3 regions of the Paraburkholderia sp. GAS38 genome follow, and region 1 is predicted to be linked to each of the others. Evidence: riboswitches for the same ligand, from Rfam matches in the RefSeq annotation. Region 1 holds a riboswitch; each other region holds the start of a gene.
What was found. Region 1 has a riboswitch for ZMP and ZTP ahead of P3T42_RS27505 (tetrahydrofolate dehydrogenase/cyclohydrolase catalytic domain-containing protein). Riboswitches for the same ligand answer to the same signal wherever they lie in the genome.
Positions count from the first base shown of each region.

Region 2: linked by a shared signal. The riboswitch ahead of P3T42_RS11555 (LysE family translocator) and the one ahead of P3T42_RS27505 (tetrahydrofolate dehydrogenase/cyclohydrolase catalytic domain-containing protein) in region 1 are both predicted to bind ZMP and ZTP.
Region 3: linked by a shared signal. The riboswitch ahead of glyA (serine hydroxymethyltransferase) and the one ahead of P3T42_RS27505 (tetrahydrofolate dehydrogenase/cyclohydrolase catalytic domain-containing protein) in region 1 are both predicted to bind ZMP and ZTP.

Region 1 is NZ_JBNDJO010000013.1:223,243-233,943, forward strand. Features, by position in the region: gene P3T42_RS27480 (VOC family protein) at 1-330, shown strand, start outside; gene valS (valine--tRNA ligase) at 340-2,877, opposite strand; gene P3T42_RS27490 (M3 family metallopeptidase) at 3,323-4,951, opposite strand; gene P3T42_RS27495 (HAD hydrolase-like protein) at 5,132-5,818, shown strand; gene cysS (cysteine--tRNA ligase) at 5,922-7,322, opposite strand; gene P3T42_RS27505 (tetrahydrofolate dehydrogenase/cyclohydrolase catalytic domain-containing protein) at 7,547-8,422, opposite strand; ZMP/ZTP riboswitch at 8,613-8,695, opposite strand; gene P3T42_RS27510 (ASCH domain-containing protein) at 8,704-9,165, opposite strand; gene P3T42_RS27515 (hypothetical protein) at 9,257-10,701, opposite strand, start outside.
Region 2 is NZ_JBNDJO010000004.1:256,182-266,882, forward strand. Features, by position in the region: gene pdeR (cyclic di-GMP phosphodiesterase) at 1-1,955, shown strand, start outside; gene P3T42_RS11535 (crotonase/enoyl-CoA hydratase family protein) at 1,969-2,850, opposite strand; gene P3T42_RS11540 (malate/lactate/ureidoglycolate dehydrogenase) at 3,213-4,316, opposite strand; gene P3T42_RS11545 (M20 family metallopeptidase) at 4,365-5,828, opposite strand; gene P3T42_RS11550 (superinfection immunity protein) at 6,066-6,374, shown strand; ZMP/ZTP riboswitch at 6,465-6,561, shown strand; gene P3T42_RS11555 (LysE family translocator) at 6,613-7,245, shown strand; gene P3T42_RS11560 (GNAT family N-acetyltransferase) at 7,248-7,727, shown strand; gene P3T42_RS11565 (YodC family protein) at 7,787-8,065, opposite strand; gene P3T42_RS11570 (TetR/AcrR family transcriptional regulator) at 8,770-9,396, opposite strand; gene P3T42_RS11575 (HlyD family efflux transporter periplasmic adaptor subunit) at 9,496-10,689, opposite strand; gene P3T42_RS11580 (efflux transporter outer membrane subunit) at 10,690-10,701, opposite strand, start outside.
Region 3 is NZ_JBNDJO010000005.1:274,971-285,671, reverse strand. Features, by position in the region: gene ybgF (tol-pal system protein YbgF) at 1-227, opposite strand, end outside; gene pal (peptidoglycan-associated lipoprotein Pal) at 243-752, opposite strand; gene tolB (Tol-Pal system beta propeller repeat protein TolB) at 771-2,063, opposite strand; gene tolA (cell envelope integrity protein TolA) at 2,178-3,191, opposite strand; gene tolR (protein TolR) at 3,188-3,640, opposite strand; gene tolQ (protein TolQ) at 3,651-4,328, opposite strand; gene ybgC (tol-pal system-associated acyl-CoA thioesterase) at 4,483-4,962, opposite strand; gene ydfG (bifunctional NADP-dependent 3-hydroxy acid dehydrogenase/3-hydroxypropionate dehydrogenase YdfG) at 5,020-5,766, opposite strand; ZMP/ZTP riboswitch at 6,137-6,236, shown strand; gene glyA (serine hydroxymethyltransferase) at 6,412-7,659, shown strand; gene nrdR (transcriptional regulator NrdR) at 7,666-8,148, shown strand; gene P3T42_RS14620 (GspH/FimT family pseudopilin) at 8,300-8,869, shown strand; gene P3T42_RS14615 (type IV pilus modification PilV family protein) at 8,866-9,291, shown strand; gene P3T42_RS14610 (PilW family protein) at 9,288-10,121, shown strand; gene P3T42_RS14605 (pilus assembly PilX family protein) at 10,118-10,612, shown strand; gene P3T42_RS14600 (type IV pilin protein) at 10,625-10,701, shown strand, end outside.

The DNA of each region.
Region 1 (10,701 bases):
TTTTACACGGAGGGATTAGGTTTCGAGGTGCTGGCCCACTTCGAAGACCATGAAGGTTTTGACGGGATTATCCTGGGACGGCGGGACTATCCGTGGCACATCGAGTTCACGCATCAGCACGGCGTGACCGTCGCCAACGCGCCCACGGCGGAGCACTTGCTGGTGCTGTATCTGCCGGAGCGCGAGGCGTGGGACGCAGCGGTCGCGAGAATGCAGGCGCTGGGCATTGCGCCCTGCCGGTCCGAGAATCCCTATTGGGACCGCCAGGGCGTGACGTTCGAAGACCCCGATGGTTACCGCGTCGTGTTGCAAAACGCGGCATGGGGTTGAGCGGCTGCGCTAGGACAACTCCACTCGCACACGGAACCCATCAGCGGCACGCATTTCCAACCGCTTGACCTGTCCTGCCTCGCATAAGTCATCCTGTGCGAGCTTGAGCAGTTCCAGCCGGCCTGGCGCGTCTTCGACCACTACTTGCTTCACCTCGGCCTTCATCGACAAGCTGGCTTCGGATTTGGCTTTACGAATCTCGCCCAGCACGTCAGAGACGGCCGCGATGAACACCGCAGACGACGAACCGTCATCGCTTCCGGTCGCTGCTTCGAACGCCTCAAGCGTCGGCCACTGCGCGGTATGCACCGCTCCCTCCATCCACCAGGACCAGCACTCCTCCGCAACAAACGGCAAAAACGGCGCGAACAACCGCTGCAGCACCGAGAGCGAAGCGGCCAGCGCGTGGCGGGCCGACTCCGCCGGCGCGCCGTTGCCATAGGCGCGTCCCTTCACGAGTTCGACGTAGTCGTCGCAATACCACCAGAAGAAAGCTTCCGTGCATTCGATGGCCCGGTTGTACTCGAACGCCTCCAGCGCGACCGTTGCATCCGCAACCACAGCGGCCAGACGCCGCATCATGGCGTGGTCGAGGGCCTCGGTCGGGCATCCATCCGGATCCCCATCGAAGCCCAATGCAAACTTCGACACGTTCAGCAGCTTGAGCGCAAGCCTGCGGCCCACCTTCATCTGCTTTTCTTCGAAGACGGTATCCGTGCCCGGCCCGCCCATCGCGGCCCAATAGCGCACGCCGTCGGAGCCGTAGGTGTCCAACAGCGCCATCGGTGTGACGACGTTGCCCTTCGACTTCGACATCTTCTTGCGATCCGGATCGAGAATCCAACCGGAGAGCATCGCGTGTTTCCAGGGCGCGCTCTGCGCTTCGAAGCCAGCGCGCACCACCGTATAGAACAGCCACGTGCGGATGATGTCGTGTGCCTGCGGACGCAGGTCCATCGGGAAGACTCTCGCAAAACACCCGTCCGGGTCCTGCCAGCCGCCTGCAATTTGCGGCGTCAGCGAACTGGTGGCCCACGTGTCCATGATGTCGGCTTCGCCCACGAAGCCATCGGGTTGGCCTCGTTGCGCCTCGGTATAACCGGGCGGCACGTGCGAACGTGGATCCACCGGCAATGCAGACGTGTCGGGGCGTATCGGTTTGCTGTAGTCCGGCTCGGCGGCTGCGTCGAGCGGATACCACAGCGGGATCGGCACGCCGAAAATGCGCTGGCGGCTGATGAGCCAGTCGCTGTTCAGGCCCGCCACCCAGTGATCGTAGCGCGCAGCCATGTACTCGGGATGCCAGCTCAGTTGCGTGCCTCGTTCCAGCAATTGCGCGCGCAATGCGTCATCGCGTCCTCCGCTGCGCAGATACCATTGCCGTGTGGCCACGATTTCGAGCGGGCGATCGCCCTTTTCGAAGTATTTGACGCTGTGTGTCAGCGGCCGCGGCGGCGCGGACAGGTCACCGCTTTCGGTCAACATCTCGACAATACGGTTGCGCGCTTGCGCGACAGACGCACCGGCGAGCCGCGCATAAGCCTGCTGGGCACGCGGCGACGCGAGCCACTGCGGCACCTCGTCCTGCAGACGGCCGTCCTTGCCAATCACGCTGCGCGTCGGCAGGCTGAGCTCGCGCCACCAGATCACATCGGTGACATCGCCGAAGGTACAAACCATCGCGAGACCCGTGCCCTTCGCGGGATCCGCAAGCGGATGCGCCATGACCGGCACATCGATCCCGAAGAGCGGTGAGCGCACTGTCGTTTCCAGCAGATGGCGATAACGCCCATCGTCGGGGTGAGCCACCAGGGCCACGCAAGCCGGCAACAGTTCCGGGCGCGTCGTGGAGATCACGATCGGGTTGCCGCCATGATCGACAAAGCGCAGATCGTGATACGCCCCAGCAAGCTCCCGATCTTCAAGCTCCGCCTGCGCGACCGCGGTCTGAAACGTCACGTCCCACAGACACGGTGCGTCCTGGCTGTACAACTCTCCTCTCTCCAGATTCAGCAGGAATGCCAACTGGCTGGCGCGCTGCGACCGGTCGTCGATGGTAGCGTAGGTGAGACTCCAATCCACCGAGATGCCAAGACGCACGAACAGTGCCCTGAAGGCGCGTTCGTCGATGGCGGTCAGCTTATGGCACAGCTCGATAAAGTTGCGCCTACTGATCCGCGCAAATTCCGCGCGACGCGCAGCCGGTGCCGCAGGTTCGCGATAGTGCGGGTCGTAGGCCGCATCCGGGTCGCAGATGACGCCGTAGAAGTTCTCGACGCGCCGCTCCGTCGGCAGGCCGTTGTCGTCCCATCCCATCGGATAGAAAACGCTCTTGCCCGTCATACGCCGATAGCGGGCGATGATGTCCGCGTGTGTGTAGCTGAACACATGACCCATGTGCAAGGAACCCGAGACGGTAGGCGGCGGAGTGTCGATCGAAAAGACTTCGTCGCGCTCGGCGTTGCGGTCGAAGCGGTAGGTGTGCTGCGCTTGCCAATACTCGGTCCACTGCGCTTCGAGCGCGTCGAGGCTGGGGCGATCGGGCACGCTCGCGGCAGCGCGGCGTCGGGTTGGATGGCAACGCTTTGTGCCAGTCAAGGTAGGTTGCGGTTTCATTTCTGCTTCGCTATCAAATGGTGAATTCGAGTTGTCGCGCGACGCGCGGAAGCGAAGTGAAACGAGCGAGGGAAACGGATACGAGGAAATGCGCGAAGCGAGAAGTGCCGGCCAATGAAAGGCGGCGCGTGCTGCGTGGAGAGTGGGAAAATCAGTGCGGCATTACGTTTAACGGTGACATAGCATCCTCCGCGAGTGAACGTTAGATAGGTGTTATCTCGACTTGTGATCGAGATATGTTTTTATAAACGATCATTGAAATTGGCACAAGTGTTATGTGAGGTCCGCTACCGAAAGCGGAAAACGGAAAGCGGAATGTCGAGGGCGCACTCGCGCACCATGCCGCTTTCGCTCAACCTTGTGCCGCCTCAACTCGCTATGCGACCTGCGCCGACCGCTCAATCCACGCCTCAAACTCCGCGTACATTGCCGGTAGCGACGCCTCGTTGGTCGCAATGCGTTGTGCGCCATGAACGATCGAGATCGACGCATCAAGATCTCCCTCGCCCGTGGCCATAAGCGGCGCGACACGATCGGCCCGCTCGAAGGCTTCCTGTGCGAGTGCCCACGCTTCCTGCGGCGAACGATTGCACTCCGTCGCCAGATAGGCCGAAGTCAAACTCTCCCCCGTCATGTTCCGCAAGGTTTGATCGAGCGTCAGACTGTTGCCCGACGTCCAGTAGTGTTTCGCAAGCAGCGGCCCGACGGCGGGGTTATCGACGATATAACCAAGCGAGCGCGTCAGATAGGCACGCGTCTGCGACGCCGCCATCTTAGCCAGCAGGTAGCCGTGATAGTAGACCGCGATGTCGTGATAGATAGGATGGGGCATGCTCAGCACATAGCCCGTGTGATGAGGCACACCAAGGATGCGCAGCGTCAGCGAACGCGCCAGTTCGAGCACCGACTCCATGGTGCGCTCGGCATCGTCCATGGCATAGAGCGCCCGTTCGAAATACGTCGGCACCAGATCGCGGCGTTCGGCGTGAGCGAGGAACGCCTGGTTCGACTCGACACGCGAGCGCAGCATGTCGTCGGGCATCGGCTCGCCGGTTGCGTTGCGCGCATACCGTCTGATCCAGCAGGGATCGCCCGGCAATGCATCGAAGAACTTCGCCTGCGTTTCAAGGTACGCAGGCGAGCTAGGGGCGTAGATGTGCGAGAAGCAGGGCGAATTGCGCGCCACGTTAGAAAAATGCGCAGCGTGTCCAGCCTCGTGGAATAGCACGTTGAGCCCCTGCAGTCCTGCACCCGCTTGCTGCGGGCGTGCCGTCGAGGTGAAGCGGACATCCGCCGACACCCAGCCGGTGCTGTCGTCGCGATAGCTCGGCGTGGGCGCGATGCAAAAGCCCGTCGGAAACTTGCCGGGCCGGTCCAGCAAATCGATTTCGATCCGCGCGCCGCGATACGACACGCCAAGTCGCCGGAACGATTCCGCCCAACGCTCCAGCGCCTTGCTAAACGGAAAGTAGGCGTCCACCTTTTGCGCCGCGCCGCCGCGCATCCGGTAGGGTAAATTGTGCGGCTGCAAGGCCGCGTCGCCGTGCTCCATGACGAGGCGGTTCAACGAGGCGAAATGCGCCTCGCGTGTACTCCGCTCGAACTCGTCGAAGATCGCAAAGAGTTGCTCGGGGCTCATGCCGCTGCCGGTGCGCAGCCGGTAGTCGAAGAAGTCGCGATAGCCGAGTTCACGCGCCAATGCATTGCGCCTCGCCACAATCTCGAGGAAACCGTTGTCCAGCACCCAGCGTTCGAGTCCATGCAGCGCTTCGTGCGAGCTTTTGCGTGACGCGTCGTCCGGGTTCGATGCCAGGTTCGAGCGTAGCGTGGCAGGTGAGGCCTCTTCGGTAAGCCCCGACGCGCCGACATGATGCATCTTGTACGCCTGGCGGCACGCGAACAGCTCGGCGTCCATCTTGATCAGCTCGGTCAGCAACACGTTGGCGCGCTCGCTACCCATCGCGTTGCCTTCGAAGGCCGCGACCCAGCCGCGCAGGCCGGTCACGAGCCCATCGCGCTCGTCACACTGCGCCGTGGCCTCAATCCTCGCGAGATGGTCGCGGCTTTGCGCCAGGCGTTGCGCGTCTGCGAGGAAGGTTCTGCGTGCGAGACCAGCCGCGCCCTGCGCGTCGTGGTCGTCGCTCTGGCCGGTGTGTGTTAGCCAGAAGAGCTCGCATTCCTTTTGATGAATCGTCAGATAGTCTTGATTGAGTCGGTCGAAAAAGGCGCGAGCGCTTTTCATATGCGGGTAGGGTTGGAGGTGTCGTTTATGCTGCTTGGGAGGACGGCGAGAGAACGCGCAGCGATAGCAATGATCGTAGCGCAGTCTGCATATACGGCGCTTCCCGAGTCGGAGGTCGCGCAGTATGTGGGACCTCCGCTCGACGACACATTCCGGGTTGTCACCGGCGCGCCCGAAGCTGAGGTCCGCCAGTTGATCTTGCTGTATCGCGAACGTTATGCCGAAACCGGCTTCGCAGAAAATACGCTCTACCCTGGCATCGACACCGCACTCGATGCGCTGGCGCAACAGGGCATCCCCATGGGCATCTGCACGTCGAAGCTCGCAAACTTCGCGGACAAGATCTTGCACCGGTTCGGCATACGCGACCATTTTCGCTTTATTAGCGGTGGCGATATCGGCGTGACGAAGCAACAGCAAATCGCGCGTTTGCTAAGCGACGGTGCTGTCGATCCGCAGGCGAGGATGATCGGCGATCGCTCTGTGGATCTGCTGGCCGCTCATGCGAATGGCATCGGTTCAGTCGGCGTGCTATGGGGATACGGTTCGCGCAAGGAATTGGCGGATCAGTCGCCACTGCGTCTACTCGAGAGCGTCGATGAGATACCCGGTCTCGTTGACCTTCCCTAGCGTAAGCGTTAGCGCACACCCGCTGCCGCGTTGTTGCGCAGAGGGGCGCGGCTAGGCGTGAGCGTGAGCGTGAGCTTGAGCCGCGCCTCGGTAGAGCATCGCTTCAACTCCGCTCCTGGATCCCAGTCCCGGCCAGCGGACTCAAGCGTTGTCCGCCCACACCATCCTCAACCTGCCAACCCGCTGCCTTCAACGTCTCACGCAGCCGGTCTGACTCGGCCCAGTCCTTAGCAGCGCGAGCCCTCTCACGCTGTTGAGCCAGCACGGCCACATCCGCCGGAATCTCGAACGCCTCTGCATGCCAATCGGCGAGCCGCAATCCAAGCACCGGTTCGAAGGCTTCGACCGTCGCCCGACGCGTCTCCACCGGCAGATCGCTTCTCACCACCTCCCACACGACCGCCAGCGCACGCGGCAAATTCAGATCCTGATTGACCTCGGCATTGAAGCGCGCAACGAATCCCGCGTCCACCGTACCGCCCGCAGGCCAGCTCGCATACGCTTTGCGCAGTCTGTCCAATGCAGCTTGCGCGGCATCGAGCGCCTCATGATTGAAACGCAGCTTGCTCCGGTAATGCGCGCTCAAGCAAAGATAGCGGTACGCCAGCGGATCGATCCCACGCTCGGTCAAACTCTGCAGGCGCAGAAAGTCGCCATCCGACTTGGACATCTTGGCGGCATCGAGCGTCAGAAAATGACCGTGCATCCAGAAGTTGGCAAGCCGCGTGCCGTGGCAAGCCTGCGTCTGTGCGATCTCGTTGCTGTGATGCACGGCGATGTGGTCCTCGCCGCCGCAGTGGATGTCGAACCACGGACTCAGGTATTTGGCCGACATCGCCGAGCACTCGATATGCCAGCCCGGAAAACCGCGTCCCCATGGGCTGTCCCATTCCATTTGCCGCGTCGAGTCGGGCGGGCTGAATTTCCACAGCGCAAAGTCGGTCGCGCGCCGCTTCTCGCCGACGGCCACCCGCTTGCCGGCCTGCAAGCCCGCATGATCGAGGCGCGCCAGATAACCGTAGTCGTCCTGGCGACTGGTGTCGAAGTACACGCCGTCGTTGGTCTGATATGTGTAGCCGTTGCGTTCCAGCTCGGCGATGAAGGTGATCTGCTCCGCAATATGGTCCGTCGCGCGGCACCACACGGTGGGTTCCAGCAGGTTGAGTGCTTGCCAGTCGCTCATGAATGCGCGGGTATAGCGTTCGGCAATCTCCCAGGCCGATGCGCCCGTGCGTCGGCTGCCCTTCTCCATCTTGTCTTCGCCTTCATCGGCATCGGAGACGAGATGACCGACATCGGTGATGTTCACGACATGCCGCACCTCGTAGCCGTTTAGCGCGAGCGCACGCCGCAGCACGTCTTCGAACACGTAGGTGCGCAGATTGCCGATATGCGCATGGTCGTACACCGTCGGTCCGCAGCAGTACAGACCCACGTGGCTGGGTTGCAAAGCAGTGAACGGGCGCAGCGCGCGCGACCAGGTGTCGTACAAGGCGAGAGACATCGGCATTTCCGTGGGTTGAGTGTTGGGGGTTAGGGATGCCCAAAAAACAAAAAGGCCACCGGTTTTTCAACAGGTGGCCATCGGGACTTGCTCGGACGTGACGTAACGCGACGCGCTAGACGCAAGCTCCCGCTGGCAGGCTTTGACAGCATGCAGGCATGAAGCAGACGAGTGAGCGGGTAGCGAAGGTCATGGGACGATGCTAACGCGCGTTAATTTTTTGGTCAATCGGTTTGGCCGGTGGGGTGGGCAACCTGCTCGGCGGCATCGACGGTCTGCGCGATAAGCGTCGCAATCGTCATCGGTCCGACGCCGCCGGGCACGGGCGTCACCGCCGCGCAACGGCTTGCCAGTCCGTCGAGATCAATATCGCCGACGCCGCCTGGATGGTAGCCGGCGTCGATCACGACCGCGCCATCTCTGATCCAGTGGTTCGGAATGAACTTCGGCTTGCCCACTGCGCCCACGACAATTTCCGCGCGCCGCACCTCCGCTTCGAGATTCACGGTCTTCGAATGACACAAGGTGACGGTCGCGTTTGCATTCGACAGCATCAGCGCCATCGGCTTGCCCAGAATGGCGCTGCGCCCGACCACCACCGCACGTTTGCCGGCAAGCTCGATCCCATAGTGAGCCAGTAGCCGCATGATGCCGGTGGGCGTGGCGGGGCCGAACGCCGGCTCGCCGAGCGCCATCCGGCCAAAGCCGTGACTCGTCACGCCGTCCACATCCTTGAGGGTCGAGATGTGATCGAAGCAGCGGCGCTCGTCGACCTGAGCCGGCACCGGGTGTTGCAACAAGATCCCATGAACGTCTGGGTCGGCGTTGAGCCGGCCGATCTCGGCGAGGACTTCGTCCGTGGTGCTGCCGGCAGGCAAAGCGACGAGGCGCGAGTCCATGCCGACGCGCCGGCACGCGTTGCCCTTCATCCGCACATAAGTGGCCGAAGCGGGATCGTCGCCGACCAGAATGGTGGCCAGGATCGGCGTGCGTGCGCCGTTGATTGCCTTGAGCGCGGCGACGCGTGCGGACAGGTCGTGTTCGCCCTGGGCTGCAACCGCTTTGCCGTCCAGGATCAGGCATGTCAGAGGGTGGTTCATCGCTCAGCTCCCGGCCGTTGCGGTGTCAAAGCCGCTACGTTGCAGTAGATCAAAACGAAGGTGGGCAAGTACGAGTCCCTGCGGAGGAGGGAATGCCCGCGACAGAGGTACAGCAGAGGGGAATGTAAAAGCTGGCGGAACGGTCAGAGTAGCAATCAGGGCAGTCATTGGAAGTCTCCATAGAGAACGATCAAGATGCCCAGGCGAACGGCGGTGCGGCCTCTACGCTTCCCGATGGTGATCCATCTTTTCTCGCCAGTCGCGCAGGCCCATATGATAACTCACGCCCACGTCTCCACCACCTCAAAGGTCTCGCAGACAAGCGGCATGGTTTCGTCGATCGTGCGGCCAATCTGCGCGCACTCGCGCAAGAAGAAATCCCAGTGCGCCTTGCGCCAATACGCAAGCGAGCGATCGCCCTCGCCTTCACTGGCGGCGAATTCGGCGGACACTTCGTTGAACGGCACGATCTCGACACGCGTGATGCGGTGAATCATCACCGGACGATCGGCATAATCGAGCACGATCCCGATGTCGCCCACCGCGGGAATGTCCTCGCCCTCAAACTCCCACGACCACAGCATGCTGCAGGTGCCGCGCTTGGTCCCCTCGCGGATCAGCGCGATGAGTTCGGCCGAGAGCGCCTCGGAATCGCCGAATCCGACGATTCGGAGTCGGCCCTCCGGAACCTGGATGCCTCGTTGCGACAGCGTTTCGACAAGACTCTCGGGCGTTGGATTCATCTGGATGCTTTGGCAAGCGGGTAACGGAACGTTCGCAGCTTACCTCAAGGCGCGGCGTCCCATCGCACACTCACCGCGCGCTCATCCATCGCTACTGTCCGGTATACCCCACCGGCGCGGTCACATTGCTCTTCATCACCGTCGCATTGGAGGACACCACGTAAATCGGCGATTCCGTCAGCGTCAGGTTCACCACGCCGTTGCTATACGCCACCGAGGACGGATTGCCCATCATGTCGATCACCGTCACATGGCCGCTCGTCCCCGCCGAGTCCACGCTCAGCGCATACGTCGTACTGTAGGTCGAGCTATAGGTGCCCGCCGAGGTCGGCCAGTCCGCATTGTTGTGCGTCCACAGCGCGGTGATCACAGAGCCGCCGTTAAGCTGCTGGAAGGCATAGCCGTAGACCATCGACGGCAAGCCGTTGAGATGCCCGAGTGTCTGCGTGCCGTCGATCACGCGAGTCAGCGCCGCCATCGCCATCGCCTCGGGTTTCGGGCTCAGATTGGTGGCGCCGTATTGACCCTGCGCGTCCACGATGTCGAAGAACGTGCCGTCGCCGACCTCCGCGGGAAAGTCCGAGCCATAGAAGAAGTAGGTCACCTGCGCCCCCTCACCGAGGATGATGAGATGCGCACGTATCGCGACCGCCGCTTGCCCGTACAGTTCGTTGGCGGGCGGATAGCTTGAACCGTACGCCGCGCCCGCGTCGTAGCTGATGCCCAGCTCCGTGGACCACAAGCGCATGTTCGGCTTGAACGTCTGCATTTCGGCGCGTAGCGAGCGCATCTGCTGATCCAGTGCATTTGCGACGTTCGCGGGGTTCGGGTCCGTGTCGTACTGTTCGGGCGGATGCGCCGGATACGTCCCGGCGTTGTAGTAGCCATGCGTGGTCACACCGTCGATGTAACTCCCCAGCCCGAGCGGAACGTAGGTCTGCAGATAACCTTGCGTGCACTGCGTCACGCAATTCCCAGGGAAGGGGTTGGTGGTGCCCATCACCACCGCATTGGCGTCGGTGGAGTGCAGGCCCTTGTAAACCGCCGCATACATGGCCACGAAGTTGGCGGTGGAATCGGCCCATTGCGGTTCCCACGTCACCTGGTAGTAGTCGTATTGCTGATTCGGGAAATAGGCCTGGCGAATCGCCACCGAATCGGTGCCGACGCGCGCCATATAGTTCTGGTAATAGGTCTCGCTCGTGGGCGCATTGGTGTCGTCCTGGTAAGCGCCGGTCGGACTGGCCCATGCCGGGATGCCGTCCAGACGGATCAGCCGCATGATCTTCCCATTCGTATAGAACGGATCGAGGTCGGATAGAGCCGGGGTCCACGTGTTCGCGGCGGTCGGTTCCATCGTGGAGAGCTGACGGTTGTCGATCGTCTGCGAAACCCCGAGGTCCGCCAGCATGGCGCCGTTGTCGTTGAAGCCCTGCATGCCGAAGCGATGCTGCTCCTGATGCGCATAGCTCACAACCGGGATCGTGGCGGACAAATTAGGCAGGATACCGAAGGTTGTGATTCCCGTGGGCCGCG
Region 2 (10,701 bases), on a different contig from region 1:
GCAGCCCTTGCTGGCGTCTATCCAAAGACAGCAACGCGCTCGAGCTGACGCCGGTCACCGGCGACATGCCTGCCAATGCCGCCATCCCCCTGAACCCGCAGCAAGCCGCGCAAATCCGCCGCCTCACCGGCATCACCGCCCATCTGATTCTCGACGTCCGCCTGTCCGGCGCGCCCCTGCGGCTGCATCTGGTCGGCAAGAAGCTGAGCGCCAATCTGTGGGCAGGCACCGCTTCGGCGTACGAAGATACCGAATCGGTGGCACGCGACCTCGTCCATGGCCTGTCGTTTGCCGAGCAGGTGGTGTCGGAGGTCAATTCGGTGGTGGTGATCGTCGACCGCAACGGTCGCATCCAGCGTTTCAATCGCCTCGCCGAAGAACTCACCGGCATGAAAGAGGAAGACATCGTCGGCCGTAGCGTGTGGGCGTTGTTCATGTCGTCCGAAGCCGGTGCGGCGTCGAGCCAGAACATTGCCGGCTTCTTCAACCGCGGCGTCTCGTACGAAGTCGAACGGCTCGTGAAAACCGTCCACGGCGAGCGGCTCTTCCTGTTTCGCAACAAGTTCGTACAGAGCGGCAGCGGCGTCGACGAGCAGTTCCTGATCTGCTCGGGCACGGACATTACCGAGGAACGCCGCGCGCAGGAACGTCTGACCGAACTGGCCAACACCGACTCCCTGACCGGCCTCGCCAATCGCAACGCGATTCAGGACAAGATCCGCGCCGCGATCGCAAGCGCGGCGCTCGACGAGTCGGTCGGCATTCTGTTCCTCGACCTCGACAACTTCAAGAAGGTCAACGATCACTACGGCCACGTGTTCGGCGACCGGCTGATCAAAGACGTGTCGGCAGCCATCAGCACCTGCCTGAACCAAGGCGATACGCTCGCGCGGCTGGGCGGCGACGAGTTTATCGTGCTGGCCGCCACCGGCACGCTCGCCTCGCTCGAAGCCACCGCGCAACGCATTCTGGAACGCATGCGCACGCCGTTCAGCCTGGGGCTCGTCGAGGTCTACACCGGTTGTTCGATCGGCATTGCGCTGAGTCCCGAACACGGCGACAGCCTCGAATCGCTGATCCGCTCGGCAGACACCGCCATGTACGTCGCCAAGGACGAAGGCAAGCGCACCTATCGCGTGTTCTCGCAGGAAATGGACCGCAAGGTGGCCGAGTATATGTGGCTCGACACCAACCTGCGCCGCGGCATCGACGAAGGCCAGTTCACGCTCTTCTATCAGCCCAAGCTGTCGCTTTCGACCGGTGTGGTGCTCGGCGTCGAAGCGCTGATACGCTGGAATTCACCGGAGCGCGGGCTGATCCTGCCCACCGAGTTCATTCGGTATGCAGAAGAATCGGGACTGATCGGCCACCTCGGCCGCTGGGTCATGCAGACGGCCGCCCTGCAGGCCGCCCGCTGGAAGGCCGCGGGCTTCAATCTGCGCGTGGCGATCAACGTCTCCGCGCGGCAACTGGTGGATACCGCCGTGATCCGGCATTTTGCCGAAGCGCTTCAGCAAGCGGGGCTCGACCCGTGCCTGATCGACCTCGAGCTCACGGAAAGCTGCCTGATCGAAGACGAAGCCGCCGCCATCGAGCTGATTACGCAGTTTCGCCAACTCGGGGCGCAGGTGCATCTCGACGACTTCGGCACCGGCTATTCGTCGCTGTCGCAACTCGGGCGGATTCCGCTCGATGTCATCAAGCTGGATCGCAGCTTCGTGCGCTCGATCAACGAGAATACGAAAGCCCAGGCACTGGTGCGCTCGATGGTCGCGGTAGCCCAGGAGCTGAATTTCAAGGTGGTGGCGGAAGGGATCGAAACGGAAGCGGAAGAAGCCTTCATGAAGGGGCTTGGCGTGGACTACGTACAGGGCTTTCTGTACGGCCAGCCGATGCCGGCCGCGGAATTCGAACAGTGGCTGCGCGACAGGCAGAAGCTCAGGTTAATCGCCTGAGCTTCCGGACGTTTCAGGCGATGCTCGCGCTATTCTGGCGCAGGGTGTTCGAGGTGCGGCGGTTCTGCAGCATCACCAGCCGCTCCATAAAAGCCAGGTCTTTCTCTTCGATGGTGAACGCGGCCTCCACCCAGTCCTCGGTGATCTCCATCAACTCGGCACGCGAGATCTTCAGGACCCGCTGACGCGCCCGCAACATGGCGCGGATGCCGTTCATTTTCGGACGCAGCGTGTCGATGAAGGTACGCGTGGCGACATAGGCCTCGCCCGGCTCGAACAACTGGTCGACGAGCCCCTTGCCCGCATACCACTCTGCCGTATGCGACTCGCCGATGCCGATCAGCTCTTCCGCGAGACGCATGCCGGCCTTGCGTGCGACCAGCGAATAGCCGCCCATGCCCGGGAACAGATTGAAGGCGATCTCCGGAAAACCCATGCGGGCATCGTTCTGCGCGAGCAGGAAATGATGCGCGAGCGCCGCTTCGAAACCGCCTCCGAGCGCGGTCCCTTCCACCATGGCGATTGAGATGGCGCCGGTATCGAAACCGCGCGCGGCTGCATGCACGCAATCGACACAGGCCCGCGCATACGACAGCAACGACTGACGCTTGCCGGCGCGGATCGTCTCCGCGAAGAAGTCGAGATCGCCGCCGACGTTGTAGATTGCCGGGATCAACGAGCCAGTCACCCAGAAATCGATCGGCAGACGCGAATCGCGTGCGGCCTGAGCAAGGCCAAGAATATCGTGCACCAGTTCGAGGTTGAAACAGGGACGGGGTTGTGCCCGCAACATCATCCACATGACATTGCGCCCTTCTTCATAATAGGCCGAAATCTGCGACAAATTACCCGCTTCGAGGAAGGGACGGCAGGCGTGATGATTGTGAAGATTCATTTTGAACGGTCCTTTAAGGTTAAACGGCGGTAATGCAAGTCGAGCCTAAAGCAGACCTGAATAAGGTGGGAGCGGGTTTGCTAACGGACAAACACAAGTAGTCCTTGCAAACCCGTGGCAAGCGGGTGAGCGGGGACGTTCAAAAGGAATGGAGGTGCTGGATGCATACGGAGCGCATGGAAAGCACACCGAAATAAGCGCAAGAAAAGGCTTGTGTCAAAGCGCGATGTCAGAACGACGTGCGCTTGGATACGGAATTAATTGCCGCCGCGGAATGCGGCGGTAATTATTTACCGTTATGCGGGATGATTGCTTCGAAGCGGTTTGAGGCGGTGGGCGGAATGCGGGGCACTGCGTTGCTGTTATTGCAAATGCTGCGACCAGCGATCGACCTGCTCGGCCGGCATGCCGACCGCAAGCGCTGCGTCGCCGATCTGCCGCCATGTCGCCGGATCGACCGGCACGCCCTGGGCCTCGCGCCTGGCCCGCATGGCACGCTCCGGTTCGCCGGGCGCCTGGATAGATTCAGTGCCCGCGGCAAGCGGCGAAGCCTTGACCCATTCGACAAACGCATCGGCTTCGGCCTCGGCGTTCGGTGCATCGAAGGCGGCGGGATTGATGATTACCGACAGCATGCAGTTAACGATCGCGTGGTTGGTGCCCAGCGTCTCCGCATGCGTCGTATAGCCACCCGACAATGCGCCGCCGAAAATCTCGCACATCGCCGCCAGCCCGAAGCCCTTGTGGCCGCCGAACGGCAGCAACGACCCGAAGGGCGCCTCGATCATGGCTTTCGGTTCGAGCGTGGCCTGCCCGTCGTGATCGATCAGCGCGCCGGGCGGAACCTGCTTGCCCTGGTTATACGCCACCCGAACCTTGCCGAATGCCACGGCGCTGGTGGCGAAGTCGAGCACCAGCGGCGGCTTGCCGCTGCGCGGAAACGCAGCGCAGAACGGATTGGTGCCGATACGGCGGTCGGTGCCGCCAAAAGGCGCCACGAGCGGATCGCCCGCCACATTGACGAAGTGAAACGAAACGAGCCCGGCACGCGCGCATTGCTCGGCCCAATGACCGATGCGGCCAATGTGATGCGCGCCGCGCAACCCGACCGCGCAGATGCCGAGCCGTTTCGCACGCTCGATGCCGTGCTCCATCGCCTCATAGGCGACCACCTGGCCGAAGCCTTTGCCGCCGTCGATGCTCAGCACGGCGCCCGCATCGCGCGCCACCTGCGCATGCAGGTTGAGCTTGAGTTCGTTATCGCGCAGCGAGGCCACATAGCGCGGAATCATCCCGACGCCATGCGAATCGTGCCCGGTGAGATTTGCGGCCACCAGATGATCGGCGACCAGTTCGGCCTCGCGCGGCGCACTGCCGGCTTGCTCCCAGATGGCCCGCACATAGTCGTGCAGCGTTGCGGATGGAATGCTGAGCGGCGACGGATAGGCAGCGCGAGGTTCGTTCATTCGCAGTATCGGTGAGCAAGCAGGTTGAGGTTCGGCACCGCCTTCCGTTCAAGGCGCCGCGGCGATCACGTCGGCAACCGCCGCCGTCAGCTTCTTGCCATACGGCACGTGCAGGAACTCGTTCGGGCCGTGCGCGTTCGACTTCGGTCCAAGCACGCCGCACACCATGAACTGCGAATGCGGGAAACCCTCCTTGAGCACATTCATCAGCGGGATCGTGCCGCCCTGCCCCATGTACGCACAGTCCGCGCCGTAATGCTGACGCGATGCGTCGTTGAGAGCCGTTGCGAGCCACGGCGCCAGCTCCGGCGCACTCCAGCCGGTGGCCGCGCCGGCGTCCGGCTTGAAGGTGACCTTGGCGTTGTACGGCGGATCGAACTCGAGCAACGCTTTCAGCTCCGCAACCGCCTTGACTGCATCGAGAAGCGGCGGCAGGCGCAACGACAGCTTGAACGCGGTACGCGGACGCAGCACATTGCCGGCATCGGCGATAGCCGGCAAACCGGCCGCGCCCGTCACCGATAGCGACGGACGCCACGTCGAGTTGAGCAGCGCCTCTTTCGGATCGGTGGTGGTGGGCAGCACCTGACGGCCGTCCTGGCCGCATGCCCAGGGGATTTTCTTCCAGACGTCGTCACCCAGAATATGGGCGGTCGCCTCTGCTTCGCGCAGACGGTCGGCCGGGATCGGAGCATGGAAACCCTTTGGCAGCAGATTACCGTTCGACGCGTCTTCAAGACGGTCGAACAGTTGCCGCATGATGCGGAAGCTCGACGGCGTGATGCCGCCATAGCCGCCCGAGTGAATGCCTTCGTCGAGCACATGCACTTCGAGGTCGCCCGACACCAGACCGCGCAGCGAGGTGGTCAGCCACAACTGGTCGTAATTGCCCGCGCCCGAGTCGAGGCACACCACCAACCCCACTTTGCCGAGCCGCTCGCGTAGCGCGTCGACATACGGCAGCAGATCGTAGCTGCCCGACTCCTCGCAGGTTTCGATCAGGCCGACACAGCGCGGCCGTTCCACGCCTTGTGCGTCGAGCGCGGCGAGGGCCGTGAGGCTCGCGTAGATGGCGTAGCCGTCATCCGCGCCGCCGCGGCCGTACAGCTTGCCGTCTTCGAGTTTGGGGGTCCACGGGCCGAGGTCGTTGCGCCAGCCGTCGAATTCAGGCTGCTTGTCGAGGTGGCCGTACAGCACGATGGTCTCGGTACTGCCCGAGCGCGTAGCCGGTGTCTCGAAGAAGATGACCGGCGTGCGGCCCGGCAGGCGAATTACTTCCAGCTTCAGGCCTTTGACCGGCTGTTGCTCCGCCCACTGCGCGGCGTCCGTCACCACGCGGTCGATAAAGCCGTGCCTGGCCCAGTCCGCGTCGAAGCCCGGGCTTTTGGCCGGCACGGCAATATAGTCCGTCAGCGCCGGCACGATCTCGTCGTTCCACTTGCGCTCGACAAACTCGCGTAGCGTGTCGTGGTTGATCTGCCTGGCTTGCTGGGTGGTGTCGTCGGAAATCATGTTGGCTGTCCGGTCGGTCGGTCAAAACGCACATGATAGACCTCAACAGTGCCGGCCTGAAGTCCCCCATTCGGCCAAGCCGTCGCGCGGCGCTGCAGCATGGCGCTGCCGAGGCCATGCGTGGCGTCCACCCTGTTGGGATTCGCAATAAAGCCTATCCAAAGCACATCCATTACTGCGCAAATTGCTCATTCGAGCGACAATTGAAAGAATCCGCTTACGCCTGGAGGAACCGCGATGGGCGCCAGCACGGTCGTTCAAGCCGTAGCCGCAGTCATTGCATTGGGGTTGTACTTCCTGCCGGCCATTCTCGCCGACCGGCGCAAACGTCATGATCTGCTGACGCTCGCCCTGTTCAACGCATGCCTCGGCTGGACCGGCTTCGGCTGGCTCGCGGCGCTCTATTGGGCGCTGCAGCCCAACCCACCGAAGGACGTCGCGAGCGAGGTGGAGCAAACGCGCCGCGTGGTCCGCATGCGCAGCTTTTCCGTGATGCTGATCCAGCGCGTGCAGAACCGCGCGAACCGCAACAAGAGCGACCGGTAAGCGCGGCTGGCGCGTCAAGCGCGCGGCACGCGCAGGCGTCGCCCATGAGCGCTTCGATTTGCCCGCTTCGCGCCGGGCGTGGAATAATCGTCCGGTCCGCGCAACTGGCGCTTGAAGATGGATCACCATCGGGAAACGCGGACCGCGACATCAATCTCGCGAACCGCCGCGCGCCTGGGTATTGCTGCCTCAGTTGTCTTAGCCACATCGGCCGCATCAATCTCCAAGGAGCCCCGCCATGCCTGAACTCGCCAAGCTGCTCACCTTCGGTCTCGTCTCGCTCGGAATGGCGCTGACGCCCGGCCCGAACATGCTCTACCTCGTCTCGCGCTCGATCTGCCAGGGCCGCACCGCGGGCCTGATTTCGCTCGGCGGCGTGGCGCTCGGCTTCGTCTTCTATATGTTGAGCGCCGCGCTCGGCATCACCGCCCTGCTGCTCGCCGTGCCGTTCGCATACGACGCGCTGCGCTTCGGCGGCGCGCTCTATATGCTGTGGCTCGCGTGGCAAGCCGTCAAACCGGGCGGCCGCTCGCCGTTTCAGGTGCGCGACCTGCCGGCCGATAGCCCGCGCAAACTGTTTGCCATGGGTTTCGTCACGAACCTGCTGAACCCGAAAATTGCGGTGCTGTATCTGTCGCTGCTGCCGCAGTTCATCGATCCGCAACACGGTCATGTGCTGGAGCAGTCGCTGGTGCTGGGGACGCTGCAGATTGCGCTCAGCCTGACCGTCAACTCGATGGTCGCGCTCATGGCCGGTTCGATTGCGGTGTTTCTCGCCAGGCGGCCCGCGTGGATCCTCGTGCAGCGCTGGCTGATGGGCACCGTGCTCGCCGGCCTCGCCGTGCGCATGGCCACCGAAGCGCGGCGGTAAGCATGGGCACGCTGCACACGCGCCCACTGCTGGCCGGCGACCTCGACCTGATTTGCCGCCACCGCTATGAGATGTTCCGTGAGGCCGGCCGCGAGCCGGCCGTCCTCGACCAGATGACGCCGGCCTTTCGGAGCTGGCTGCAGCCGCGCCTCGCCGACGGTTCGTATTTCGGCTTTATCACGCTCGACGGCGACACGCCGGTGGCCGGCATCGGCCTGATGGCAATCGACTGGCCGCCGCATCCGCTGCACCCGGAACAGGACCGGCGTGGCTACGTGCTGAACGTGTATGTGGAGCCGAGCCACCGGCAGCGCGGCATAGCACGCGCGCTGATGGACCGGGCGGAGGTGGCGTTTAGCGAGCGGGGTTTGCCGTATGCGATCCTGCACGCCACGGAGAAGGGGCGGCCGCTTTACGCGGGACTCGGCTGGGCACCGACCACCGAAATGGCCAAAGCCGTAGACGCGCCCCCGGCGGCGTGAGACCTCAAGCGGGTGAGCCGCACGAGCACAAGCACGAGCGGCTGAATGAGCGGCGCATGTCAGCCGGGACGGGCAACGCGCGCGAAACGGCCCACGTGGACTGAGCCTGGCGGGATGGAGCGCGGTTCGAGCCGGACGTGCTCCTGCTCGAACATCTCCTGGCGCAGTTCGCCATGCTCGTCGAACCATTGGCAAACCACCCAGTCACCCGCCGTCAACGCAACGGGCCCAAAGTAGGTGACCGTCATGCGCGGGCCGCCCGACTTGAGCGTAACCACATCGCCGACATTCAGCGGCGCGATTGGTGTATCGAATGTATCGAGGGTGGCGGTCAGCATATCAATCCCCGGGACTAAAGCGTTGAAGTGGCCTTGGCGTGTTTTAACCCATTGTCTCAGACAGGTGGCTGGCAAAAGATTTTAAAGTTTGCCAAGATTAACAATCGAATTTACCGTCTGCAAGCGATTTTTATTGATACCGTTTTCATGCAGACGGGAATCGGAATTCGGTCATCGGCTCACTGGGTGAAACAATGCTCATACGGCGAAACCCCTATCCTTCATGGGGTTTCAGGCCCGCTCCCAGACGCCTGACGCGGGAACAATTTACGCGACGGCTAATATCCCAGCGTAAAAGATGCCGGAGGATAATTTGTCAGACATTGAAATCCATTTGAATCTTTGAATGGTTTTTATCTGATCAATTATTGCCAAAACCATCCATAAACAGCCCAATCACCCATGAATTTCCAGTACTGCGGGAGCGCTGCATTAATGCGGTGCAGTGCAATACCGGGAATGGTGCGGGGTTATCACGATTTAGCTGGCATGCCGCACCGCGAGTTGCTGATGCCGCACCAACAGGATGCTTGGTCCGATGCATGTCAGCATCAATAGCGCATTAATAGCGAGGCTGTACTGGAAGGCATGGGCATAGGCGTGGGGCGCAGGTCGCCACCCGGCCGGGCGCAGCGAAGGCCGCCGGCGTGGATTTGGCGCACTCACTATTCATGACTATTTGTTCAACAATTAGGCAAAAAAATTTAGACGAGCGCGCGCATCGCGATATCCACGATGGCGGTCAACTCGCGCTCCTCGTGAGCGACCCGGCCGAGCACACGCAGGCCCTGGATAATGCACAGCAGAAAATTGCTGACCGCTTTTTCGTCGAGCGTCGAACTGAACGCCCCGCTCGCCTGGCCGCGAATCACGGCCGCGGCAAGCAGCGTGGCCATGCGGCGCTGGATCGAGCCGATGCGCTCGCGCAACGCCTCGTCGTCCGACTGCATTTCCAGTGCGGTGTTGGTAATCAGGCAACTGCGTTGCGTGGACAGCGCGGCGGCCGCCTTGGCGTAGTGCAGAATGGCGCTGTGCAGCGCCTCCATGGGCGGCAGCGGCGCGTTCAGACGTTCGGCAAGCCGGGCAATCGAACCGTCCGCGTAGTGATCGAGGGCGGCCAGCATGATGCCGTGCTTGTCGCCGAACACACCGTACAGGCTGCCGCGCAACAGGCCGGTTGCCTTGCAGAGGTCGTCGATCGAAGTCGCGTGGTAGCCGTGGCGCCAGAACACCTCGCTTGCGTGCGCGAGTACGGTGGGCGTGTCGAACTCGCGCGGGCGGCCTCGGGCATTGGCGGTGCGGGACTTCTTCGAAATGGCGGGTGGCGTCATGGGAATGGATATTATGACTATCCGTTCAACAAATCAAGCCTGGCGAGGGTGGGGGTATTGGAGAGGGCGTAACGGCTGCGGAAACCGGACGGGGCCGGCCTATTTCCCCTCATTCTCCCGAATCACCCGCGCAATCACCTTCTCGGCCTCCCCCGCCCCTTCGTCATACACTCGCGTACGCTGAACCGGCGGCGGCACGTCATTGCCAATCAGCGCCCCCGTGCGCACATGCGTATCCACCGACACCTGCATCGAGAGTCCCAATCTCAACGGATGCGCAGCCAACTCGTCCGCATCGAGAGAAATCACAATCGGCACCCGCTGCACCACCTTGATCCAGTTGCCCGCCGCGTTCTGCGAAGGCAGCATTGAAAACGCGCTACCCGTCCCCGCCGAAAACCCTTCCACCCGCCCGCGATACACCACCTGCGATCCATACACATCCGACACGATGCGCACCGGCTGGCCGACCCGCATATGGCGGATCTGCCCTTCCTTGAAATTGGCTTCAACCCATAACCGCTCGAGCGGGATGATCGACATGAGCGGCACGCCCGGGCCCACCTGCTGCCCGATTTGCACCGAGCGCTGCCCCACTGTGCCGTCCACGGGCGACACGATCGTCGAACGCTGCAGATTGCGGAACGCAAGCCGTAGTTGCGCGGCGGCCTGGAGCACCGTCGGATTGGCCTCGAGCGCTTGCCCGCCGCCCAGCGCACGGGCCGCATCGAGCTGCGACTGCGCCGCAGCGAGATTCGCCTCGGCGACCGCCACCGTTTCGCGAGCGTGCGCCAGTTCCTCGGGCGAGACGATCTCGATCGCGGAGTGGTCGCGCGCCGCCAATGCCTGTTGCGCGAGCGCCAGTTCCGCGCGGCGAGCCTTGATCGCCTCCACGTACGAGCCGCGCGAGAGCGTCGCGTTGGCGACCTGCCGCACCGCGAGCGCAAGCTGCGCCTGGGCTTGGGTGTACGCCACCGCCGCCTCGGTATCGTCGAGCTTCGCGAGGCTCTGTCCAGCCCGCACGCGCTGCGTGTTGGATACAAGGATGTCCGTCACCGTGCCCGGAATCTGCGCGGCGATCTGCACGATATTGCCGGCCACATAGGCGTCGTCGGTTTCCTCGTAAAAGCGCGCGGTGAAGCCCCACCACGCAAGCGCGATCAACGCCGCTACTGCCGCAGCCCCTAAAAAAAGCGCGAGCCGCCGTCGGCGAGTCGCACGTCTGGCGGCTTGCTTCGCGGCGGCAGCCTCGGTTTCGCTGGCCTGAGTATGTTCTTTGATGTCGTTATACATTCAGTCGAAGTG
Region 3 (10,701 bases), on a different contig from region 1:
GCGACCTGCTGGTTGAGCTGGTCGAGGCGGTTGGACTGATCGAGGATGGTCCGCTGTGCGGCCGACAATTGGCTCGACAGGCTATCGGTCTTGGTACGCAGATCGAGAATCGCCTGACGGGCCTGGTCGTCGTCGAACATGCCGGCGTGAGCCGGCGCGGCCATCAAGGCCGAGCCCGCCACGCAGGCGGCTGCAGCAAAGCGCAGCCAGGAGAAACGTTGCGTCATACGGCTCATCACCTATTACTGTTGGTAGACGAGGTCGGCGCGGCGGTTTTGTGCCCACGACGCTTCGTCATGACCGTCGGCCATCGGCTTTTCCTTGCCGAGGCTCACGGCTTCCATTTGCGAATCCGGCACGCCAAGCAGCGACAGTGCGCGACGCACAGCTTCAGCACGCTTCTGGCCGAGTGCCAGGTTGTACTCGCTCGTGCCGCGTTCGTCGGTGTTGCCCTGGATCAGTACGTGACGTTCCGGATGTGCCTTCAGGTAACGGGCGTGTTGACCCAGCAGCGACTGGTATTCGTCCTTGACCGAGTAGCTGTCGAAGTCGAAGTAGACGCTACGCTTGGCGAGCGGGCTGTTCGGATCGTTCAGCTCGTCCACGTTCACCTGTGCGACTGCATTCGGGTTCGGTTGCGTGGCGACAGCACCGCCCTTATTGGCGTTGTCGTCGAGCTTGACGCCCGAGTGACATGCAGCGAGTGCACCGACCAGCAATGCGGCAAATACGATACGAAGTTTGGACATCATTGTTACTCTCCTTGTGTGTTATTGCATAAACGGGCCCCAGGACGGCTCGCGAACGATGCCGCCCTGAACGGACAGGACCTGCCGAGTGCGACCATCGGTCGATACTGCGGCCAACACGCCACGGCCGTTCACCTGTGTGGCGTAAAGAATGTACTGACCATTCGCCGCGAAGCTGGGCGATTCGTCATGTGTTGTATCGGTCAGGCCGGTTGCCGAGCCGGACTGCAAGTCCTGGACGTACAGCTTGAAGGCCCCGCCTACACGCGAGATGTAGGCCAGTTGCTTGCCGTCCGGGCTCACGCGCGGGCTGGTGTTGTAGTTGCCCGTGAACGTGACGCGCTGAGCCGCGCCTGCGCTTTCGCCCTGCGCCGGCATCTTGTAGATCTGCGGTTGACCGCCGCGGTCGCTGGTGAAATAGATCCACTGTCCGTCAGGAGAGTAGTTGGGTTCGGTGTCGATCGAGGTGCCTTGAGTCAGCCGGCGCAGGCCGCTGCCGTCAGCGTTGACGGCGAAAATCTGCGTGTTGCCGGTGCGCGAAAGCGCCACTGCCAGCGTGCGTCCATCCGGCGACCAGGCCGGCGCGCTGTTGTTGCCCTTCTGGTCCGATACGACGATACGACGGCCCGTGGGCAGATCGTGGATGTAGACGATGGGCTTCTTCTTTTCGAACGATACGTAGGCCACCTTCGTGCCGTCAGGCGACCACGCCGGCGAGATGATCGGCTCGGGGCTCGACAGCGCGATGTGCGCGTCCTGGCCGTCCGAATCGGAAATCTGCAACTGGTAGCGGTTGCCGGTCTTGATCACATAAGACAGACGCGTGGCGAACACGCCGCGATCGCCCAGCAGCTTGGCGTAGATGTAGTCCGCCACCTTGTGGGCGCTCATCCGCAGGCCGCTTTCGGGGCTGACGAGGACGAGGCCGCCGAGGCTCTCGCCCTTGACCGTGTCGTACAGCTTGAAGCGCACTTCGTATTGGCCGTTGGGCAGGCGGTTCACGCTGCCGGCCACGAACGCGTTGGCGCCCTTGGCCTTCCAGCTGCCGAGGTCGACCGAATCCGTTTCCGCCACCGGCGTGCTGCCGGCGTCGATATTGGTGAATTTGCCGCTGCGCTGCAGATCCTGGCGCACGATCGTGCTGACCTGTTGCGGCGAGCTCGCTTCATTGGCGAAATTCGCCGTTGCGATGGGGAACTGGGTGGAGCCGACGCCCGTGACGAGGACGTTGAGTTGCGCGTGCGCAGCGCCGCCGGCCGCAATCAGGCACGACGCCACCAAAGTCCGCAGGCCTAGCTTGGTCATCAAAGTCATGCTGTATGGATTCCCAAAAAATCAGATTTCTAACACGGTATGACAGCAGACAGACCCGGAAACGTTCAATTCGTTCCCGGGCGCGCCACGCTGGGCGGGGCGCATGGGCTGCTGTCAACCTGCTGGTCGCAAGGTGATCTTGAAGCTCGACGGCGTTTTTCCATCCACGTCGACCGGCATCGGATCGGACGCCCGGACCGCCCGCTCAGCGGCTGCATCCCATTGGGGATTGCTGCTGGGACGGGTCACCGTCACGTCCAGCAGCGTGCCGGTGGGTGAGCAACGCACGGAAATTTCGGTTTCCAGGCCTTGCGTGTCGCCCGACCATACGATGTTGGGCCGCACGCGCCGCCTGACCTTGTCCGCGTAGCCCGGCGAGGTTGACGTGCCACCCGAGCCAGTGCCTGTGCCGCTCTTCGCAAGACCGTTGCCGGTAGAGCCTTCACCGCCGGCCATACCCTGCATCTGCGCGAGCCGCGCCCGACGTTCCTGGTCGACCTTCTTCGCTTGCGCTGCATCGGCCGCCGCCTTGGCTGCCTTCGCCTTCTGCGCATCGGCCTTCTTCTGCGCGTCCGCCTGGGCCTGCTTCTGCTGGTCTTCCTGTTGTTGCTGCTTCAACTGATCCTGCTTTTGCTGGTCGGCGAGTTGCTGTTGCTTGAGCTTGTCAGCCTGTTGCTGCTGCTGTTGCTTCAGCTTGGCTGCCGCGGCCTTCTGGGCGGCCAGTTGCGCAGCCTGGTCGGCCGCGAGCTGCTGCTGGCGCTTCGCCTCGGCTTCCTGCTGCGCTTGCAATTGCTGCTGGCGTTGTTGTTCGGCGAGCTGCGCCTGGCGGGCGGCTTCCTGCTGCTGACGCTTCTTTTCCTGCAGCGCAATATCGGCCTGCTCGTCAGGCAGCGGCGGGGCAGGGGCCACCGGCACCGGGGGAGGCGGGGGCGGCTGGGGCGTCGTTACCTCGGGTACGTCCGTCCACAGTTCGGCTTCGGCGCCGGCCGGCGTGCTGTTTTGCCATTGAATGCCGTGGTACAGGAAGAACCCGAGCAGCACGTGCATCACCAGCGCGAGCACAAAGGCTCGCCAGGTGCCGCGTTCACGCGGTGGCTGGAGCGGGCGGGCGGAATTCTTGCGGATCATTGCGATTTGACGAGCAAGCCAACGCGCTTGACGCCGCGAGCCTTGAGGTCGGACATCACGTTCATCACGGCTTCGTACTTCACCGTCTTGTCAGCGGCGATCACCACCGGTTGATCCGGATGCGACTGCTCGCGGTCGGTGACGAAGCTGTCCAGATCCGCGCGCGTCATGTCTTCCTGCTGCATGGCGCCATTGTCGTCTTTATATTTGACGTTCATGTTGCCATCTGCGCGGATATTGACGACAACCGGGGGTGTTTGCTGTTGCGGCGCAGCGCCGCCGACAGTAGGCAGATTGACGATCGACGGTGCGACGAGCGGCGCGGTCACCATGAAGATCACGAGCAGCACGAGCATCACGTCGATATACGGCACGACGTTGATGTCGGCCATCGCGCGGCGCGAACGGCCGCCGCGCATACTGGAGGAGCGACTGGAGGAACCGGCCATCGTGGACTCCTTAGTGCGCCTGACGTTGCAGGATGTTCGAGAATTCTTCGATGAAGGTCTCGAAGCGGATCGCCAGACGGTCGATGTCGTGCGCGTAACGGTTGTAGGCGACCACCGCCGGAATGGCGGCGAACAGACCGATGGCCGTTGCAGTCAGCGCTTCGGCGATGCCGGGCGCGACGTTGGCGAGCGTGGCTTGCTGGACGTTGGCGAGGCCGCGGAACGCGTTCATGATCCCCCACACGGTGCCGAACAGACCGATGTACGGGCTGACCGAACCCACCGAGGCGAGGAACGACAGATTGGCCTCTAGCACGTCCATCTCGCGCTGGAACGCTGCGCGCATGGCGCGGCGTGCGCCGTCGAGGATCAGGCCCGGGTCGTTGAGACGCTTTTCCTTGCCCTTGAGGAACTCGCGCATGCCGGATTCGAAGATCCGTTCGAGTGCGCCGATCGTGTGACGGTTGTTCGCTGCGCTTTGATACAGCGCCTGCAGGTCGCCACCGGACCAGAAATCGCGTTCGAAGCGTTCAGTTTGCGCGCGCGCCCGGCGGATCGCAAACCACTTGCGGAAGATAAACGTCCACGACAGCAGCGACAGCAACAGCAACAGTGCCATCACTGCCTGCGCCAGCAGGCTCGCATTAAGAACGAGAGAAATGATCGATAGATCTTGTGTAGTGTTCATATAGGTTCGCTGTAACGTCCCGAAAGGGGGCGTCCGGCTGCAAGGTCCGTCGAAGCTTTCCGTGGGGAAACCGGAAGCATCGGCAAACCGCGGGCCGAACCATGCTTTGTGTTGCTTGATCGATACGAGTTCACTGGCCCCGTAACAACGATGTTCAGGCGTTGTCCGTTGACACGTTGGGCGCAGTAAGCTTCGGCCCGCGCCGCAATGCGGCGAGAACCTGTGCTGGAATGGCGGCAGGACGCAGCGCTACCCGGTCGACACAGCCGACCCGAATGCTTCCGGTAGCAAGCAGCGTGCCGTCACGCCAGGCCTCCTGCGAGAAATCGACCGACGCGCGGCCAATTCGTTCAGGGCGGCTGACAATTTTCACGAGATCGTCAAGCCGGGCCGGCGCACGATAGTCGACTGCAGTGCTGCGTACGATGAACAATGCACCTGTCTCTTCCGCGAGGCGATCCTGCTCGACGCCGCACGCGCGGAGCCATTCGGTGCGCGCCCGCTCGAAAAACTTCAAATAGTTCGCGTAGAACACGATGCCGCCGGCGTCGGTATCTTCGTAGTACACGCGAATTGGCCAGGTGAAGCCGATTTCGGCGCCGGACTCGCTGGGGGACATATTCATGCGGCGCATTTTACCGGAACGCACACCCCGGCGTTATTTTCGGGGCGGCGCTCCGGCTCAAGGCGTTCAACCGCGATGCACCGAGAGCCCCGCGAACGACTGCGCAACCGGCATCAGTTCGATCGTGTTGACGTTGACGTGTGCCGGGCGCGTCGCGGTCCAGTAGATCGCGTCGGCGATGTCTTCGGCCGTCAGCGGCTGCACGTTCTGGTAGACGTTAGCAGCCTTCTGGTCGTCGCCGCGAAAGCGTACGTTCGAGAACTCCGTGCCGCCGCACAGGCCCGGTTCGACGTCGGTCACGCGCAGCGGCGTGCCGGCCAGATCGGCGCGCAGGTTCAGGCTGAACTGGCGCACGAATGCCTTGGTGGCGCCATACACGTTGCCGCCCGCGTAAGGCCAGTTGGCGGCCGCTGAGCCGAGGTTGAACACGTGGCCGCGCTGGCGCTCGACCATCCCCGGCAGCAGCGCGTGGGTGACCTGTACGAGTCCGGTGCAGTTGGTGTCGATCATGGTTCGCCAGTCGTCGAGGTTAGCTCGCTGCGCCGGCTCGAGGCCGAGCGCGAGGCCCGCGTTGTTGACCAGCACGTCGATGGCGGCGAACGTTTCCGGCAGCGCGGCGGGCACGGCCGCGACGGCGGCGCTGTCGCGCACGTCGAGTTCGAACGGCAGAAGGGCCTCGCCTAGTTCGTCGGCAAGCGCTTGCAAACGATCCTTGCGGCGCGCGGTGGCGACGACGCGATGGCCGCCCTTGACGAAAGTGCGGGCGATGGCGGCGCCGAATCCGGCGGACGCCCCGGTGACGAAGACGATCATTGCGGTTTCCTGGTCGGGAGGGGGGAAAGTTGCCAAGCCTACTTCCATTGCGGCGCTGCGGCAAGAATGACCCTGGTCCCAGCGGACTACCGTCAGGCGGGCGGACTGGCTGGGGACGGTCGGCGCGCGGACCGTGGCCGGATCGGGCGCACCGGAGTGGGCATGCAGGGCGCCGGCGGCTCCTGCCTGTGTGCCGTTTTCATCAGATGTTTGCGACCGGCTGGCGAGAGCCGCTGCCTCTCCGATTCCGGGCGGGACGCCGATGATGCGACGACCGGCTGTGACGCTCGTGAACGGGGTTTGCGCCGTGGCCGTGAGCCTGGCGGAGACGCGGTTGCCTATTCGGGGCGCTTCCAATACACTAACGCGCTCATCCCTGCGTGACTGGCGATAGAACCAAACAGGTTCAAGGTGGAGCGACCCACCGTGAAGCGCAGGGTGCCGTTTTGCCGTTCGCCTGGGCAGCCGTGATCCGCGCGCATTCATCTGCGCCGCCGGTGGCTGTCCTGCCTCGCGTGTGCGGCCCATCTTCATCCGCCACGTCAGGGCTGGCCCAGCCGCCAGCAGCGCCGCGTACCCACTACGCTTTCTGCACGAAATTCGGCGCGAGATCCGGTCAACCTGAACACACTCAACGGAACCCGTATGTTTGATAGAGCCCAAAGCACCATCGCCAACGTCGATCCCGAACTCTGGAAGGCGATCGAGCAGGAAAACCGCCGTCAGGAAGATCACATCGAACTGATCGCGTCGGAAAACTACACGAGCCCGGCCGTGATGGCTGCGCAAGGCTCGCAGCTCACCAACAAGTACGCCGAAGGTTATCCGGGCAAGCGCTACTACGGCGGTTGCGAGTACGTGGACATCGTCGAGCAGCTCGCGATCGACCGCGTGAAGGAACTGTTCGGCGCCGAAGCCGCAAACGTGCAACCGAACTCGGGTTCGCAGGCGAATCAGGGTGTGTTCTTCGCCATGCTCAAGCCGGGCGACACCATCATGGGCATGAGCCTCGCCCACGGCGGCCACCTGACGCACGGCTCGCCCGTGAACATGTCGGGCAAGTGGTTCAACGTCGTCAGCTACGGCCTGAACGAAGCGGAAGATATCGACTACGAAGCCGCTGAAAAGCTCGCTCAGGAACATAGGCCGAAGCTGATCGTCGCGGGCGCGTCGGCGTTCGCGCTGCGCATCGACTTCGAACGTCTGTCGAAGATCGCGAAGTCGGTGGGCGCCTATTTCATGGTGGACATGGCGCACTACGCGGGTCTCGTTGCGGCGGGCGTCTATCCGAACCCGGTGCCGCACTCCGACTTCGTGACCACGACCACCCACAAGAGCCTGCGCGGTCCGCGCGGCGGCGTGATCCTGATGAAGGCCGAGTTCGAAAAGCAGATCAACTCGGCTATCTTCCCGGGCATCCAGGGTGGTCCGCTGATGCACGTGATTGCCGGTAAGGCTGTTGCGTTCAAGGAAGCGCTGTCGCCTGAATTCAAGGAATACCAGCAAAAGGTCGTGGATAACGCTCGCGTGCTGGCGGAAACGCTTGTCAAGCGCGGTCTGCGTATCGTTTCGGGCCGCACCGAAAGCCACGTGATGCTGGTCGACCTGCGTGCGAAGCACATCACCGGCAAGGCCGCTGAAGCGGCGCTCGGCGCGGCGCACATCACGGTCAACAAGAACGCGATCCCGAACGATCCGGAAAAGCCGTTTGTCACGAGCGGCGTGCGCCTGGGCTCGCCTGCCATGACCACGCGCGGTTTCGGCGTGAAGGAAGCCGAGCAGGTAGGTAACCTGATCGCCGACGTGCTGGACAACCCGGAAGACGCCGCGACGATCGAACGCGTCCGCACGCAGGTCTCCGAGTTGACCAAGCGCTTCCCGGTCTACAAGTAAGCGACGATGCGCTGCCCCTTCTGCCGGCACGACGATACGCAGGTCGTGGACTCCCGCGTATCCGAGGACGGCGCCGCGATTCGCCGGCGCCGCCGCTGCCCGGCCTGCGACAAACGTTTCACGACGTATGAGCGGGTCGAGCTGGCGTTGCCGTCGGTCGTCAAGAAGGATGGCAGCCGCACTGAATTCGATCGCCGCAAGATTGTCGCGAGCATGCAACTGGCGCTGAGAAAGCGCCCGGTTGCTGCGGACGCGGTCGACGCGGCGGTCGCCCGCATCGAATATCAGTTGCTGGGCAGTGGCGAACGCGAAGTGCGCAGTGAGCGTCTTGGCGAACTCGTGATGAACGAGTTGCGCGAGCTCGACACGATTGCCTACGTCCGTTTTGCCTCGGTGTACCGCCGCTTCGAAGACGTGTCTGAATTCGAAGACGTCATTGAAGAATTTCGCCGTGCGGCCACGCCGCCCAAGCCGCCCCGTAAGCGCTGATTGTTCTCGTAATAGCATCGGTATTCCCTTTCTGTATGCGTCACGCCGACATTGTTGCCGGTGACGCCGCACGCTCGCTACCTGGCCGTTCGGCCGATTGTCGACACGCTCCTGCCTGAGTAAATTGGTTGCATTCTTTCGAAGCTAAGGAATGCAGATGAAGCAGGATGCCGAATTGCCGCGTGTGCGTCGCCGCGGTTTCACGTTGATCGAAACGCTAGTGGTGGTCGCCGTTCTGGCTGTCACTGCGGTGATGGCGACGCCGTCGCTGGTTGCCTGGCGCATGCGCGATCAGGTCGATGCACGAGCCCGGGCGCTGCTGTCGACGCTGTCCTACGCCCGCAGCGAGGCGGTTCGGCGCGGCGTGCGCGTGACGGTGTGCCGCGTCGATGCGGCGCGCCACTGTCTGGCCTCGGGGCAAGCGTGCCGCGTGGGAGTCGCGGACTGGTCGTGCGGCTGGGCGGTGATGGTCGAGCGCGGTGGAATGTCCACGGTATTGCGCGCGCAAACCGAACTCGCGGCAGTGAGTATTGCCGGGACGCAGACCAACCTTACCTTCACACCGCCCGCGGGGCAGTTGATCGGCAGCTTTCGCAGCTTCGACATCGCACCGCATGTGCCTTCGCAGGTCACGCGCGGCGAGCCTTGGCGGCGCTGCATCCGCATCGCTGCGGGCGGACGGCCGCGCATTGCGGACGGTGCTTGTGGAGCGACGTCATGAAAACCATCCGAGTCGAACAGTCATGCGGCGCATCGCTGATCGAGGTCATGCTCGCAGTCGCGCTGACCGCAGTCACGGCCCTCGGTCTGATTGCTTCGCAGTTGTGGATCGCGCGCGAGGCGCGTGCCGCAGCGTCGCGCGAACATGCAGCTCTCGTGGCTGATGCCGTAGCCGAGGCCTCACGCGCGCCGACCGGCGGCGACGTTGTCCTGCGGCAATGGAGCGCCCGTGCGGCGAGTCTGCTGCCCCAGGGCGATGCGTCGGTCAGCGAGCGCGGCGGCGGGGTTTCGTTCGCCCGCGTCACATGGTCGGCAGCGGCCACTTTGCGAACGCCGGGCGAGATTATCGACAAGCCCGAATCGTGCGGCGATCTGGCGCTCTCCGCCAACCGCTCGTGCGTCGCCCTGGCGTTCGCGAAATGAAGCCGCGTGAGATTCATCCGCGCAGGCGGATTCGAGCGCGCGGGCATACGCTCGTCGAGCTGGTCATCGCCGTGGCGCTGGGGCTCGTCGTCACCGTGGGCGCCGTCTCCCTGTACCGTTCGCAGCGCGCGGCGTTTGGCCGTGCAGACGATACTACCCAGATTCGCGAAGCCGGCCTGACGGCGCTCACCTTGATCGGTCAGCAAATCCAGATGACCGGCTTTGTGCCGGCCGACCTGCCGCAGCCGCAGCCGCAACAGAAACCCACGCTGTTCGGATGCTCTGCCGCGCGGCCGACAGGGACCGACGACAACCCCACTTGCGAAGCGCTGACAAGCCGATCGGATGGCATCGCGATTCGCTACGTTGGCGACAACGTTTCCACGTGGCCTTCGTCCACGGGACAGCCAACCGACTGTCTGGGCCAGGCCGTGAGCGTCGGGAATGCGGCTTACGGTGCGGGTCGCGTGATGATCGTCAATCGCTTCTTCGCGAAGCTCAGCGCCTCGACGGGCGAGTCCGAGCTGTATTGCGACGGCAATGGCAAATCCGGTTCCGCGCAGCCGTTGGTGGAGGGCGTTGAACGGCTGCGCGCCAGGTACTGGCTAGCCGGCGCGCAGACCGCGCTCGATGCATCGGCGCTCGCGCCTGATCAATGGGCGAATGTCGTCGCCGTGGACCTGTGCGTCCTGGTGCGCGGTGCGCCTCAGGGGCGGCGCTCACGCTACGTCGATTGCGACGGCGCGAACGTCGCAGGAACAGACTTGCGCGCGCGCCAGGCATTCTGGCGGCGCGTGGCGATCCGCAATAACGAGGTGAGTGCGTCATGAAGACCGCACCTCACATCCGTGGCGCCGCCTTACCCATCGTTCTGCTGATCTCGTCGATGATGCTGATCACTTCCGCCGCCTGGTTCGAAACCTCCCTGGCAGCGGCGCGTGTGTCCGCCAATCTTCGCGACACCCTGCAAGCCTTCCATGCCGCCGATTCGGCGCTTACCCTGTGCGCCCGAGCCGTCGCAGCAGGTACGGCGCGCGTCGCAAGCGCAGTGGCTAGCGAACCAACCGGATGGAGACTCGAATCGACCTTCACAGCCGGCGCCGTCACGCCCATCGCCGTGTGGCCGGGCTCAGCCATGGCGCCGCAATGCCTGGCCGAAGCCTGGCGCCCGAGCACGCGTCCCGAGGTCAGCGCTTACCTGCTGACGGCGCGCGGCTTCGGCCGCACCCAGGAGTCGCAAGCCTGGGTGCAACTGGAGCTGGTCGTGGCCGGCAGCACGACCGAGCAACACTGGCGGCGGGTTACCGCCAGGCCGTTTTGAAGGCGCATCGGCATGAGGTCGCAAGCATCGGCGTTCACGCTGCTCGAACTGGTCATCGCGTTGGCGATCGGCGCCATCCTGGTGGTGTA